2 regions of the Porphyromonas vaginalis genome follow, and region 1 is predicted to be linked to the other one. Evidence: riboswitches for the same ligand, from Rfam matches in the RefSeq annotation. Region 1 holds a riboswitch; the other holds the start of a gene.
What was found. Region 1 has a riboswitch for cobalamin ahead of Q2J34_RS06050 (hypothetical protein). Riboswitches for the same ligand answer to the same signal wherever they lie in the genome.
Positions count from the first base shown of each region.

Region 2: another riboswitch for cobalamin. It lies ahead of Q2J34_RS08420 (anaerobic ribonucleoside triphosphate reductase); the one in region 1 lies ahead of Q2J34_RS06050 (hypothetical protein).

Region 1 covers NZ_CATQJU010000001.1:1,548,260-1,555,604, forward strand. Annotated here, with positions in the region: gene Q2J34_RS06045 (DUF4465 domain-containing protein) at 1-2,445, opposite strand, end outside; gene Q2J34_RS06050 (hypothetical protein) at 2,471-3,577, opposite strand; cobalamin riboswitch at 3,761-3,972, opposite strand; gene recG (ATP-dependent DNA helicase RecG) at 4,501-6,594, opposite strand; gene Q2J34_RS06060 (IspD/TarI family cytidylyltransferase) at 6,626-7,345, opposite strand, start outside.
Region 2 covers NZ_CATQJU010000001.1:2,158,546-2,165,890, reverse strand. Annotated here, with positions in the region: gene nrdG (anaerobic ribonucleoside-triphosphate reductase activating protein) at 1-162, opposite strand, end outside; gene Q2J34_RS08420 (anaerobic ribonucleoside triphosphate reductase) at 178-2,577, opposite strand; cobalamin riboswitch at 2,632-2,858, opposite strand; tRNA gene Q2J34_RS08415 (tRNA-Thr) at 3,412-3,484, shown strand; gene Q2J34_RS08410 (formate--tetrahydrofolate ligase) at 3,578-5,248, shown strand; gene thrS (threonine--tRNA ligase) at 6,000-7,345, shown strand, end outside.

The sequences.
Region 1 (7,345 bases):
TTTCATCGTTGGCTCCACCTGAGCCTCTGCGATGAGCTTGTTCGCATCGAGTGTACCCTCAGCCGTAGTAGCGTAGAGAGCCACACGCTTGATCTGAGGAGCACCACCCTTGAGGTCCACGGTGAGACCGTCCATGAGGATCGGATTGCGGTCACCGATCGTATGTATGTCAAGTGCTAAGACTGCATTCATCTCAGAGCCGACAGCGATGAAGGGTAGCTCGAGTTGCTTTGCAGCGGCTGAGTCAACCTTCATGTCCTGTGGCAGGTACTGCTTGACCTGACCACGCCAGCCTAGCGAGCCGGAAGCACCTTTAGCATCAAAGACGAAGGTCAGAGCCTTCTGCGTAGAGCGGATGTAGTCGGCAGGTTTCGTCTTGTAGGCATCCTTGTTGGGCTTTAGCTCAAAGAGCAGAGGAGCCGAGGCATCCTCACCGTCATAGATCCGAAGCGTAGGCTTGCTACCCCAAGAGGAGTAGTAGAAGTCCCACTCATTGATATCTAGCTGGATGACGTTGTCTGGAGCGGTCGCCTCAAAGGTGACGCTACGCTCGCCTGCATCGGTGTCATATCCCGTGGTAAGTTTGTGCTTGAGCTGAGGCATGAAGTCCCAAGGCTCGAACACCTTGACATGATGCTTACCGAGGGTGAGCACCATCTTATTCATTACCTCTAGAGCCTCCGTGCGGGTGCGCTCCTTCTCGGGTAGCGTCTTCTCGCCTGACGAGAGGTGGATCTTATCAATGGATAGGTTGATCTTGCCTCCCTTGCTCGCAGTCTCCTGGAGGTCTACGACTAGGTAGAAGTGGTTAGCCCCCTCGCGCAGTGCTTGAGGTGTGGGGAGCTTGGCGGTGAGTGCCTGGGCAAAGTCCCAGCGAGCGATCTCCTTAGCCTTCGTAAAGTCATCTACGATAGGGCTGTAGTAGAGAGCCACCTGCGCTACGTCTGTCTTCTTGCTGATAGAGCTCAGGTCTAGACGCTGCAGTGTAACAGGGTCTTTGGTTCCCTTAGCAACGAGCGTGAAGGCAACCATGCCGACCTTCTTGACGCTTGCATTGATAGGCATCGCAAAAGTGTCGACCTCGATGGTTCTACCCGAGAGCGAGTCAATCGCCATAGGCATAGGTGCAATCTGAGAGACCAGAGCCTCAAAGCCAGCCTTGGGAACCCCCGTATTCGTTACGAGACGGATCGTCAGACTACCATCAGGAGCTGTCGAAGTTGCCTTGTAAGCTTTCTCCTTGTTGAGCTTGATGATGAGGTTGTCCACATTGACCTCTGAGCCATTGTACACCTCAACTAGGTCGGCACGACCGATAGAAGAGTAGCTAAAGAGATCTAGCTTCGTAAAGTCTACCTGGATCACCTTGCCTGTGGTCTCAGGCTTGAAGACAGCGTATCCGTCAAACTTCTCGCTGATCGGATCATACTTACCGCCATCGTCGTATAGTGTCAGCGACTTGTCGCCTACGGTGTAGGTTTTCGGAGTCTTAGCAAGCGCGTAGGCATCCTCTACAGTAAGCGTCTTAGGCTTTTGGAGCGTTACGGCGTGATCGCCGAGAGTTGTCGTGAGCTTTGTCGTAGCGACATTGATACGGCTACCAGCCGCCACGTCGCTCTTGAGGTCAACGACCAGAACTAGATCATGGTTAGGCTCAGAGAGCGTGTACTCCTTAGAGAGTGTGATCGTACCTTCGGCAGAAACTTCGGTCGTCTTGCCGAGTAGCTTGTCAGCGTCTAGCTGTTTGGGCTTACGGCTGTTTGCCTCGTAGAGGTATATCGCCGTGATGTCGCTCGGCTTTGTGTCGCTGAGCTTATAGTGCAGAGCCGTCAGCTTGGGAGCCTTGGCTAGTCCCTCGGTTGTAATCTTGAGGTTAGAGACGATGAGCGACTGCTCACCGATGTAAGGGTCGTGGCTAGCGCTCTTGTCCTCTAGGACAGAGGTAACCTGGATCGCAGGCTGATCGACCGTGCGTACGATGATCTTAAAGCCGGCGCCTGGATTAGCTTTCGTCTTGCTACCGATCGTGATCTGACCGGACTTGCCACTGGAGCGAAGCTTGAGAGGCAGCGTTGGTCTATCTGCCTTGGTAAACTTCCTGATAATTAACTTCTCGTTAGGCGCCATCCAACTAGTGAAAGGTGCTGCACCCTCGAGGATGTAAAGCTCGTCTTGATTGGCTAAGGCAAGCTCCTGTATCTCTATCTCGATACATTTGCCAGCTTGCTCTGGCGTGAAGAGGATCTTGCCCGTCTTGCCTGCCAAAGCATTGCCATCGGTTCCTCCACTATCGTAGAGGATCAGCGGGGTGTCTCCCACCTTATGCTCGTTACTGCTCGAGGTCGACGTGGGCATCAAGAGCGTGTTGTCCTCTTGTCCCCACACGATCGGTGGCAGGAGTAACCAGCAGAGTAGTAGGAGCGTTGTCGTTACTGTTCTTTGCATAGTAATTGAGTGAATATATAGTTTGTTATTGTCTGCATATACGATAAGATGTCGTAGCTCCGCCCTCTAGGCGTAAGAGTGCGACGTAGCAATCGCCCATAGCGGGCAGAGCGACCGTAGCGCGACCCACAGAGAGCGGATGCGTCAGGACGAGTTGCCCATCTATATTATATAGGTATAGTGTACCAGTCTCTTCGCTCTCGATCTGTAGCTGGTTGTCGCTACTGGAGAGGCGCACGGCTGGCGTCGCTGTGGGGGAAGTGATGCTGGTGCCCTTGGCGAGGGGCTTGATGCCCGCAAACTCTGTCGACACTTCGCCCGTCACATCATTTTGCTGATGGACACCCGTCTGCACCTTGAGGAAGTCGATACGATCTAGCTGTACCAGTTCTCCCTTAGCATTGACCGCACTGTCTATATCAATGTGGCTACCCGAGGAGTCGTTGGGATGGTTATCCGCATAGCCATAAGCGTAAGGCTCAGATTGCCACTGCCCACTCGCAGGATCTAGCTTCATACAGTCTGGCAGGAGGACACCCGTGAAGGTCACTTTATCACCCTCCCAGAGCGGATAGTAGCTATTGGACATGTGGTACTTATTACGCGGTATAAGTCCCGACTCTCCCTCCGAGTCGCTCCAGGCGATGGGGTCGTTGTACGGATCTTTTGGCTTGTAGTAGGTGATCGTGTAGTCTAGATTGCTGCGATAGTCTTCGCTACCACGGATTCGGTACCACGGATCGTCCGCTAGTCCGTTGCCATTGGCATCTTGGCTCACATAGATGATCCCTGGCTCCGCATTGCCAATGAAAGCGTTGCCCAGTATCGCAAAGTCTGCTTGGTTGGGCTGATTGACCAATGCGGGCTGGATGCGTACGATGATGTAGCCGCCCCACCCGCCGAGAGAGAGGAAGGTGTGCTCCTCGACAAGGCGCAGCTGCGCTTTGCGAAGAAGATCAGCATAAGTGGTGACATCTTGGCTCGCCATCGCCTCGCTACCCATAAATTGCCCGGGAGCCGGGTGGTAAGCAATCACCTCCGTGATGCGACTCTCCTGCGCAGAGAGGGTCGCCACACCTAGGAGGAGTAAGCTGGTGAGGGTGTGCAGTATAACGGGGTAGATATGTCTCATATCATAGAGTCTAGGGGATTCAAGTTACTGTCTCAGTACCGCATGGTAGACTCTACGACTCAACGACTTAACGGCTCAACGAGCCACAGACTAGGAGCATCCTTCCTAGTCATCTGGAGCCAAAGGCGTATGAATGCCCCTCGCCAGAAGCGTATCGTACTGCAAAGTCCACGTTGCAGACTGATAGAAATAATGATCGTGGCAGGTCTTCTGGCTTAGCTCGCTCAGGTGTCTCCTTCCCACCCCTGAGTGACGTTAGCGGGGCAGTGGTCTCATCGAGTAGATGACACGTTAGCTTGGAGAGAGCTTTACAGCAACGGGCTTGCTCAGGATTTGCACCTGATTCCCTCTTAGAGTGGCGTGACATACGCTACACCTCGCATAGGTGTAGTGAGCGGTATGCCTATCCACTAACCATAATCACCCGCAAAGGTACTGAAAAGCAACCACCTTGCCAAAGAGCCGTTAGAAGTTAGAGATTAGGGGGGTAGAGATTAGAAGCTAGTAACCCGCTGTAAGGATGCTCGGTCAGACGCAGACCGCATTGCGTCCGACCATACCTCTCTACAAAATCGTTACACGTCTAAGCTGTTCCTGCACCCCTCCGTGGGGACCATTTCGTCCCATGCCAGGTGGAAGATATTTGTCCCATCAGTATGGGACGACCTTTCCGGACTATCTGCCATACTATATATGTAGCTCACTCGACTCGTGTAACCCGCTGTGAAGATGCTGAGCAAGACGACTCCTGTAGGGTCGCACGGATGGTCTCTCGTGAAAGGGCGTCCGTTGTGGTACAGCAATGATTGCCTTTGCAGAGGCTCATTGACTAGGGGCTGGGAGCCAACGGTTGACATCCCAAGGACTTTGGAAGGGGAGTGAGAAAGGGGAGTGAGAAAGGAGCTTGGGAAGGGAAAGGAGGATTAGCTGATTTGTCCCCAGTGGTGGGCGTTGGGGTGGATGCGCTCGAGGTTGATGCGGTAGAGCTCTGTGTCGGGCTGGTCGAGGAGCGGGCTGTAGTCGAGGAGGTAGTTGACGTCTAGCCGTGTGAGGGCGAGAAGGTTGTAGTCGGCCACTGGGTCGGCTATGCTGATGCCCGCTAGAGTGCCGCTCTGTCGTGTCCCCTCCATCTGTCCGAAGCCGCGTAGGCGCATATCCTCCTCGGCAATCTTGAATCCATCCTGCGTGGCAACCATAGTGTCGATGCGTTGCTTGGCATCACCCTGCAGGTCGTCGGGCGTGACGAGGAGGCAGTAGCTCTTGTCGCCACCACGCCCCACACGCCCCCGCAGCTGATGTAGCTGTGCCAGTCCGAAGCGCTGCGCATCGTTGATCACCATGACCGTAGCGTTTGGCACGTTGACGCCCACCTCGATGACCGTCGTGGCTAGGAGTATCGGCACTTCGCCCGAGGCAAAACGCTCCATCTGCTCCGCCTTGTCCTCGGCGCTGAGTCGTCCGTGAACGTAGACGACTCGCTCTTCGCCAAAGCGCTCTACGTACTCCTTGTAGCCTACCTCTAGATTGGCAAAGTCAGACTCCTCCGTTCCTTCGATCATAGGGAAGACGACGTAGATCTGCTGTCCACGATTAATCGTTTCGTTGATGAGGCTGTAGAGTGTTTCTTTCTTCTTTTCTGCTATCTGGACGGTCGTGATTGGTTTGCGCCCAGGGGGCATCTCGTCTATGACCGAGACATCGAGGTCGCCATACATAGTCATCGCTAGGGTGCGGGGTATCGGGGTGGCACTCATGACGAGGATGTGGGGAAGGGTCAGCACATTCTTGCCCCAGAGCTTGGAGCGCTGGGCTACGCCAAAGCGGTGCTGCTCGTCGATGACGGCCATGCCGAGCTTGCGGAAGGCGACCCGCTCCTCAAGTATAGCGTGCGTGCCGATCAAGATGGAGAGGCTCCCATCGGCTAGGGTGGACAGGGTCTCGCGTCGCTCTCGCGTCTTGCTGCTCCCCGTGAGAAGTGCTATGGAGACATCCAGCCCCTCGACGAACTCGGAGATGGTCTCGTAGTGCTGCTGCGCTAGGATCTCCGTGGGGGCGAGCATGCAGGCTTGGTAGCCATTGTCTACGGCTAGGAGCATAGCAAAGAGTGCGACGAGGGTTTTGCCACTGCCCACGTCTCCCTGTATGAGACGATTCATCTGTGCCCCCGAGTTGGTGTCCCGACGTATCTCACGGAGGACTCGCTTTTGCGCTCCTGTGAGGTCGTAGGGTAGTGCGTGGTACAGGCCGTTGAAGAGCTTGCCCACTTGCTCCAAGCGATAGCCCTCGTAGCGCATACGCTGCATGACGGCTAGGCGACGCAGGTAGAGGTTGAGGTAAAAGAGTTCGTCGTACTTCAGTCTGAACTTAGCCACCTGCGCCTGCTCGACACTCTGCGGGTGATGGATCCACCTGATAGCCGTCTGGAGAGGTGCTAGATGACGGTGCGCTATGAGAGGCTCAGAGAGCGTCTCGGGGATGGAGAAGTAAGGACTCTGGAGAAGCTGGTCTATGTAGCGTCCTAAGAAAGCGGAGTCGATGCGGGCACGCTTGAGTCGCTCGGTGGTTCGGTAGATCGGTTGGTACCCGCCGACGGATGGGCTTGGCTTGTCTGCAGGTTTGATCTCTGGATGTGTGATCTGCAGCTGATTGTTGAAGAGCTGTAGCTTGCCGTAGACGATATATTTGCAGCCTGGGGTGAGCGCACGCTGTATGTAGTTGTGCCCTTTGAACCAAACCAATAGTAACTCTCCCGTGTCGTCCATAAGGCGTGCCGAGAGGTTGCTCTTGCGTCCCAGCGAGGGTGCGCTAAAGGGCTGTAGGATGCCCTCGACCTGTACCTCCGACATAGAGGGTGTGAGTGCACCTATGGGATAGATGACCCGCCGGTCAGCATAGCGGTAAGGGATGTAGTAGAGCAGATCCCGATAGGTGTGTAGGTCTAGCTCTTCGGCTATCAGCTGCGCCCGCTTGGGACCCAGTCCAGGCAGATCTGCTAGGGGTGTGGTTAGGAAGCTCATAGCAGTATGGGCAGAGAGGCGGGGAGATGGCTTACCTACTCGAGAGTAGTCGCTGTGTCAGGCGCAGACGCTCCTGACGAGATGTGGTCAGGAGGTGCTCACCCCAGTAGAGCTGGTCGGGGGTGGTAATCTTAATATTCTCCGTGGTGTCTGGGACCAGTGCTAGGTCGCTGTAGAGCTGATCATAGACGGAGCAGTCGTCGGTAAAGCTCTCCTGAAAGGGCTGCTGGTAAGCCTCCTTGATGCGCTCGGACCAGAAGACCTGTGGCGTACGCACTAAGCGGTAGATGCTACGATCTACAGCTTGCGAAGGCTGCTGCTCGCCCTCATTGGGTAGATAGCGCAAGCTCTCCGTGAGCTCCAGGACAGGCACGGCTGCTCCCACGCGCTGCGCCTCCTCGTAGCATTTGTCCACCACCTTGCTAGAGACAAAGGGTCGTACCGCATCATGTATACCGACGAGTGCTCCATCAGGTACGACACGTAGAGCTCTCTGGACAGTGTCAAAGCGTCTCTTCCCAGCGACCGTTAGATAGACACGATCAGCAAGCCCCATCGTCTGAAGCATATCCTCGACGATGATACGGTAGTCGTACGATATGCCGAGGACGATGTAGTCCACATGCTTAGCCAGAGCCTCTATGGTGTGCTGGAGGATTGTTTTGCCTCCCAGCTTGATGTATTGCTTGGGCAGGTCAGCTCCCATACGAACGCCCGACCCTCCGGAGGGAATGATGAGATATCTTTTAAT
Region 2 (7,345 bases), 610 kb from region 1:
CTGCTGCAGGTATGCCTCCGTCAGGGGCGTCCCTACGAGCGGATTGTGACTCTCAGGGTTGTGACACCCCAGGCAGTGATGGGAGCAGCCCGCTAAGTAGATCGAGCAGCGTATCCCATCACCGTCGAGGATGGTCTCGGGTATGACCTTGAGGACGTTCATCCGAGAGAAATCTGACTAGTGATGCTTGACGCGATCAGCCTCCTCGGCACGCTTGGCAGAGTTCCACGAGGCGAGATCGCCCGTCAGGTAGCCCGTGATGCGACGCATACGTAGTATATCCTCGCCACCACATATCGGGCACTTAGCATAGATGACCCCCTTGTAGTGACACTCGCGACAAGTATCTATCGGGTGATTGATAGAGCCGTAGCCAATGTGGTTGTCTTGCATCAGCTTGACAATCTTGGCGATAGCCTTGACATTCTTCTTAGCCTCGCCATCGAGCTCTATATAGGTAATGTGTCCTCCTAGCGTGAGTGCATGGAAGGGCGCCTCCAGACGTATCTTATCCGCGATGCGTATCTCCTCCTTGACATCGATGTGGAAGGAGTTGACATAGTATGCTCTATCGTTAACCCCCTCGATGGTCCCGTAGCGCTTACGGTCGAGGCGTGTGAAGCGACCTGAGAGACCCTCCGCTGGAGTGGCTAGTACGGAGTAGTTGAGGTGATAGCGCTCCTTGAACTCCTGTGCTACCTCACCAATGATCTCGACACAGTGGTAGAGCGTGTGCCAAGCATCCTCGTTGGTGCCGTGTCCCTCACCGTAGATGGCGCACATAGCGTTGTGCCCACCGATGAAGCCGATGCCGAGCGTGCCGCTGTCTATCACGTGACCCACGGGATCGTTGGGACGCAGAGCTCCCCCACCCTTCCAGACATCATTGCCCATCATAAAGGGGAACTGACGTGCCAAGGCTGTCGCCTGAAACTCGTAGCGCGTGTGTAGCTGTTCGCCCACGAGCTGAGCCATCTCACGTATCGATGTATAGAGCTTATTGATCGCTATGCTACGCATCTTGCCTATATCCTCCTTCGTACCCATCTGCTCCTTAGCATAGCGCATCGCCTCGATCGCTAGGCGTGGCAGATTGATCGTCGTAAAGGAGAGATTGCCACGACCTATTGAGGTGCGAGGACCATTGATATTCTCGAAGACACGCGTACGGCATCCCATCGTCGCAATCTCATGGCGGTAGCGCAGCGGGTCATTGGCATCCCACTCATCACTATGATTGAAGGGCGTATCAAGGAAAACAAAGTTGGGGAAAAGCGCCTTTGCCGTCGTCTCGCAAGCTTTCAGGAAGAGGTCAAAGTTTGGCGTCTCAAACTCTATCTCTCCAGCCACGGCACTGTCGAAGTCTTTCATCGCACGGTCAAAGTCCGCCTCGGAGTAGTTGACCCCATCCTTGACTTTAAAGATCTGTATCGGGAAGACTGGCACTTCTCCACCTACGCCGAGACCTTCAGTCGTTGCTTTCATCAGCTCCTCGATCACCATACGTCCCTCGGCCGAGGTGTCGGTACCGTAATTGATCGAGCTAAAGACCACCTGATTGCCTCCTCGTGAGTGCATCGTGTTGAGGTTGTGTATGAAGCCCTCCATCGCTTGATGCGTGTCACGACGTGTGCGCTCTATCGCTTGGTTGATCAAGTAGACCACCTCTTTGCGAGGTATCTCTTTATTGACCCTTTGGCTTAGAGCTTGGCACAGATTCGTCACCGCTGTCGAGGTCGGTACGATACTATCCAGATGCTGCTCTGCCAGCTCTCGTATCTCTCGTACGGTGGGCAGATCCGTAGCACCCTGGCAGTGGAGGAATAGGCGTGTCGTGTCGGCCACATGCTTGAGAAAAGTCTTGTAGACGCCAGGTGCCATGAAGAAGTCAAAGGCTGGTATCGCCTGCCCGCCATGCTGCTCGTTTTGGTTCGTCTGGAAGACGATCGTCGCCAGCGTCGCATAGCTCTGTATGCTCTGAGGCGTGCGGATGCTACCATTCTTCGTATGGAAGCCTCGCTCGTACAGATCCGCCAGGTCGTACTGGATGCAAGTAGTCGTCTTCGTGGGGTAGTAGTCGAGGTCGTGGATATGTATGTCTCCGCGACGATGCGCCTCAGCGTACTGCGTGGGGAGCAGGTAGCGGTAGGTGTAGTCCTTAGAAACCTCCGAGGCGAAGGTCATCATCTGCCCTGCAGGCGTGTGACTACTCATATTAGCGTTGCTCAGGTTGACATCGTTACTGTCGATAGTCACGATGCCGTCGAGGTTGCGCTTGAGCTCGCTCTTCTTCTGACGCTCTGTGTTACGCCACTCACGATAGAGTATGTAGCGCTTAGCCACCTCGGGCTGCACCTTCATGAGCTCGCTCTCGACGAGGTCCTGCACCTCCTCGACAGAAATGACCTCCTGCTCGATGCGCGCTAGCACACCCATGGTAACAGTTTTCGCCTCTTGGAGACACTCAGTCTGACCTGTGGCGATGTAGGCTTTGAGAACGGCGTTCTCAATCTTGGACGGGGTAAACGGCTCTTGCAGCCCATCCCGTTTGATGATTTGCTTGATAGTTGTTGTCATACTTCAATTCCCGAAAGTAATGTGAGGACCTTCACGTATCTTCCTTCTCTCGTGCTATCTCCGTCTACTCGGGTCGGTCTTCTGACTTATCTCGTCGGGACTAGGCTGTGTGTAGCGTAGCCCTGCTTGGAGTGATCTCCTTCCCATCTTATTATATAGACAGTGGATATATGATCCTCCTCTATAGCGAGAATTACAGCAGCGGGTTCTGTACTGGACTTGCACCAGTTTCCCAGTGACTAGGCGATGTGCACTAGTACACCCTATCAGTATTATGAGATTGCAAACGAACGAAAGACGGGCGGCGTAAAACATCCTCGTTTATTGCGAATGCAATATTACAACATTCCAGCGAGATGACCAAATAAAACAACTTCTAAATCAACAACTGTTGAAAAGTTGTCCAAAACAAATTCACAACATACTGTTGTTTAGCTATTTGCAAAAACACTATCTCCGAGAAGTTTTCTAATTAGAATCTTCTCTCACTCCACTTCGTCGACTAAGTTGTCAACATCGATACGAGTAGCGACGATACATGTTACGATTTGTAGGGGCGGACCTATGTGTCCGCCCGTCCTCGTCGAAGCGCAGTGTGCTCTGTGGGCGGACACGCAGGTCCGCCCCTACACGAACCACATCAACACGACAAATCCAGCCATCAGACGCTGTAACCTTTGACACAACGGACGCCCTCCCACTAGACACGAACCGTGCGATCCTAGATGTCGCTACCCGTAAGCGTTGCAGGATCGAGTTAGTACCAAAAATTTTGTAGTACCAAAAGTTTTGTAGTATCAAAAGTTTGTTGTACTTTTGCATCGTCAATGAGACGCCGAAATAGCTCAGTTGGTAGAGCAACTCATTCGTAATGAGTAGGTCGCCGGTTCGAGTCCGGCTTTCGGCTCTTAATATCACTTCCTTAGGGCGTCGTCTATAGTGGTCTACCTGACCCTGTAGGGGGTGCCTTTCTTTCTTTATACACTAACATAGTACCACAATGAAATCAGATATTCAGATAGCTCGTGAGTGCCAGCTCAAGCCCATTGAGGAGATCGCTCACCAGCTCCGCATCACAGATCAAGAACTAGAGCCCTACGGGCACTACATCGGCAAAGTTTCGCATGAGCGCATGGACCCTGACAAGATAGCTCAGAGCAACCTCATCCTCGTGACCGCTATCACACCGACCAAGGCCGGTGTCGGTAAGACCACCGTCTCTATCGGTCTCGCTCTAGGACTCAACAAGATCGGCAAGAGTGCCGCCGTGGCTCTTCGTGAGCCCTCGCTCGGTCCCTGCTTCGGTATGAAGGGTGGTGCCGCAGGTGGTGGATACGCACAGGTGTTACCCATGGAGAACATCAACCTTCACTTCACTGGTGACTTTCACGCCATCACCTCTGCACACAACATGATCACCGCACTCCTAGACAACTATATCTATCAGAATAGAAATAGCTGCGAGGGACTCTCCGAGGTGCTCTGGAAGCGCGTCCTCGACGTCAACGATCGCTCACTGCGTAACTGCATCACCGGTCTGGGCGGTGTAGGCAATGGCGTCCCCACGGAGACTGGCTTCGATATCACCCCTGCAAGTGAGATTATGGCAATCCTCTGCTTGGCATCTGACCTTGACGACCTGCGCCGTCGTATCGACAATATCCTCCTCGGCTATACCAAGGCTAAGGAGCCATTTCGCGTTAAGGATCTAGGCATCGGAGGCGCTATCACCATCCTCCTGAAGGATGCTATCAAGCCTAACCTCGTACAGACCACCGAGGGGACACCCGCCTTCATCCATGGCGGACCTTTTGCCAATATCGCTCACGGCTGCAACTCGATCATCGCGACTAAGATGGCTATGTCTTGCTGCGACTACACGATCACGGAGGCAGGCTTCGGTGCAGACCTCGGTGCAGAGAAGTTCCTCGACATCAAGTGTCGTGTAGCGGGCATCACGCCCAAGCTGACGGTCATCGTAGCTACCCTAGCGGGTCTCAAGATGCACGGCGATGTCAACGAAAAGCAGATCTACGAGAAGGACATAGAGGGCGTCCGTAAGGGTCTAGCTAACTTGGACCGCCACGTGCACAACCTGCACAACTTCGGGCAGACGGTGGTCGTCGCCTTCAACCGCTACGCTACCGACACCGACGAGGAGATCGAGATCGTACGCAATCACTGCGAGCAGGTCCTAGGCTGCGGCTTTGCGATCAACAACGCTTACAGCGAGGGTGGCAAGGGTGCTACCGAGCTGGCTGAGCTAGTCGTCAAGACCATCGAGGAGCATCCCTCAGAGCCTATCGATCACGTCTACGAGCTCAGTGAACCTGTCAAGACAAAGGTCGAGCACATCGCTAAGCGCATCTACGGCGCTGCCAACGTTACCTATAGTAGCAAGGCGGAGAAGAAGCTTGCTCGCATCCACGAGCTCAACATGGAGCGCTACCCTATCTGCATCGCCAAGACGCAGTACTCCTTCTCGGCAGATCCCAAGGGTTATGGAGACATACGCGACTTCGACATGAAGGTCGAGGACATCGTCCTCAACAGCGGTGCTGAGATGATCGTCGTCATCATGGGCAGCATCATGCGTATGCCTGGACTACCCAAGGAGCCACAAGCAGTCCACATGGACATCGTCGATGGCGTCATCGAGGGGCTGAGCTAAAAGCAAGTCGGCTAAACCGACGAGACGTGATCCCCACAGTAGGTATCACATCTCTAACCTCTAAAGTCCAATCTCTAATTCAATATCCACGTGAGAAATCTCAAATTTCACGTGGATATTTTTTATTCTCCACGTGGGGAAGAAAAAACTCCTCCGAAGTTTCATTTGATTCTTCCGAAGTTTTATTTCGCCCCTACGTGGGCACTTCTCATTTTCCACGTGGATACTTCAAGATCCCGGGATCTTTTCGTCCCTCCGAGGGGATTTTGAAATCCCCCCCCTTGGGATTTTTTCGTTCCACACGGGGTGAGATATTTTCGTCCCATCAGTATGGGACGACCCTTCCGGGCTATTTACCACATTATATATAGGTAGCCAAGTCGACACGTGCAACCCGCTAAAGATTCGCTCGCACCTACGAGACGACGCCACACTTTGGCACAATGCATAACTCCGTAACCATTGACAGGGACGCACGGGCTATGCGTCCGTTGTGTCAAAGGTTACAGCGTCAAGGTTTTAACGGGGACGGACGCACAGACCGTGCGTCCATACAAATCGTAACACGTCCGACCGTGCGTCCGTACGTCACGGCCGGTTCGAAGACAGACGCTCCGCGGGAGTGCGTGCGTCCTTTGCGGGGTGGAGAGTGAAAGCTTTTTTTGTACCTTTGTGGCGTATATACCTTTTTTGAGATGATTGCTGCGAGCAAGAGTCTCCTTATTATATAGTCGACTACAACACACCACTTATGTCTGATCAGATACATATCACACTACCCGACGGCAGTGTGAAGGAAATGAAGCAGGGGGTGACCCCGCTAGATATAGCGAATAGCATCAGCGAGCGACTGGCGCAAGAGGTCCTAGCAGCCGAGTGCGATGGCAAGCTCATAGATGTGCGTACACCGCTGATGCATGATGCCCACATCAAGCTCCTCAAGTGGGAGGACGAGGGCGGCAAGCACGCCTTTTGGCACACCTCAGCTCACCTTATGGCGGAGGCGCTACAGGAGCTTTATCCTGGCGTACAGTTTGGCATAGGACCTGCTATCGAGGCGGGCTTTTACTATGATATAGATACTGGTGACGAGGTGATCAAGTCGGAGGATCTGCCGAAGATCGAGGCTAAGATGCTGGAGCTGGCGCGTCGCAAGGAGACGCTCGAGCGTAAGTCGATCTCTAAGAGCGATGCTCTGGACTTCTTCAAGAAAACGGGTCAGGGCTACAAGCTAGAGCTGATCAACGATCTAGAGGATGGCACCATCACGACCTATACGCAGGGTGCTTTCACGGATCTTTGCCGTGGACCGCACCTTCCCTCTACAGCGCCTATCAAGGCGGTCAAGCTACTGAGCGTGGCTGGCGCTTACTGGCGTGGCGATGAGACGCGTAAGCAGTTGACTCGTATATATGGTATCACCTTCCCCAAGAAGAAGCTCCTCGATGAGTATCTCGCACTGCTCGAAGAGGCAAAGAAGCGTGACCACCGCAAGATAGGTAAGGAGCTAGAGCTCTTTGCATTCTCACAGCGTGTCGGACAGGGGCTGCCTCTATGGCTACCACGTGGTACACAGCTGAGACTCAAGCTCGAGGACTTCCTCAAGCGTATCCAGAAGCGCTACGGCTACCAGCAGGTGATGACGCCTCACATCGGCAATGTGGAGCTCTACAAGACGAGCGGTCACTACGCTAAGTATGGTGCTGACTCATTTCAAGTGATCACGACTCCTCAGGAGGGTGAGGCCTTCATGCTGAAGCCGATGAACTGCCCTCACCACTGTGAGATATATAGGCTCAAGCCACACTCCTACAGAGATCTGCCAGTACGTCTGGCTGAGTTTGGCACGGTCTATCGCTACGAGCAGAGCGGTGAGCTACACGGCTTGACGCGTGTACGTGGCTTTACGCAAGACGATGCACACATCTTCTGCCGTCCTGATCAGGTCAAGGAGGAGTTTCTCAAGGTGATGGACATTATCTTCATCATCTTTAAGGCTCTGGACTTTGAGAACTTTGAGGCGCAGATTTCTCTACGTAGTCAGACTGACCGCAGCAAGTACATCGGTAGCGAAGAGAACTGGGATCGTGCTGAGCA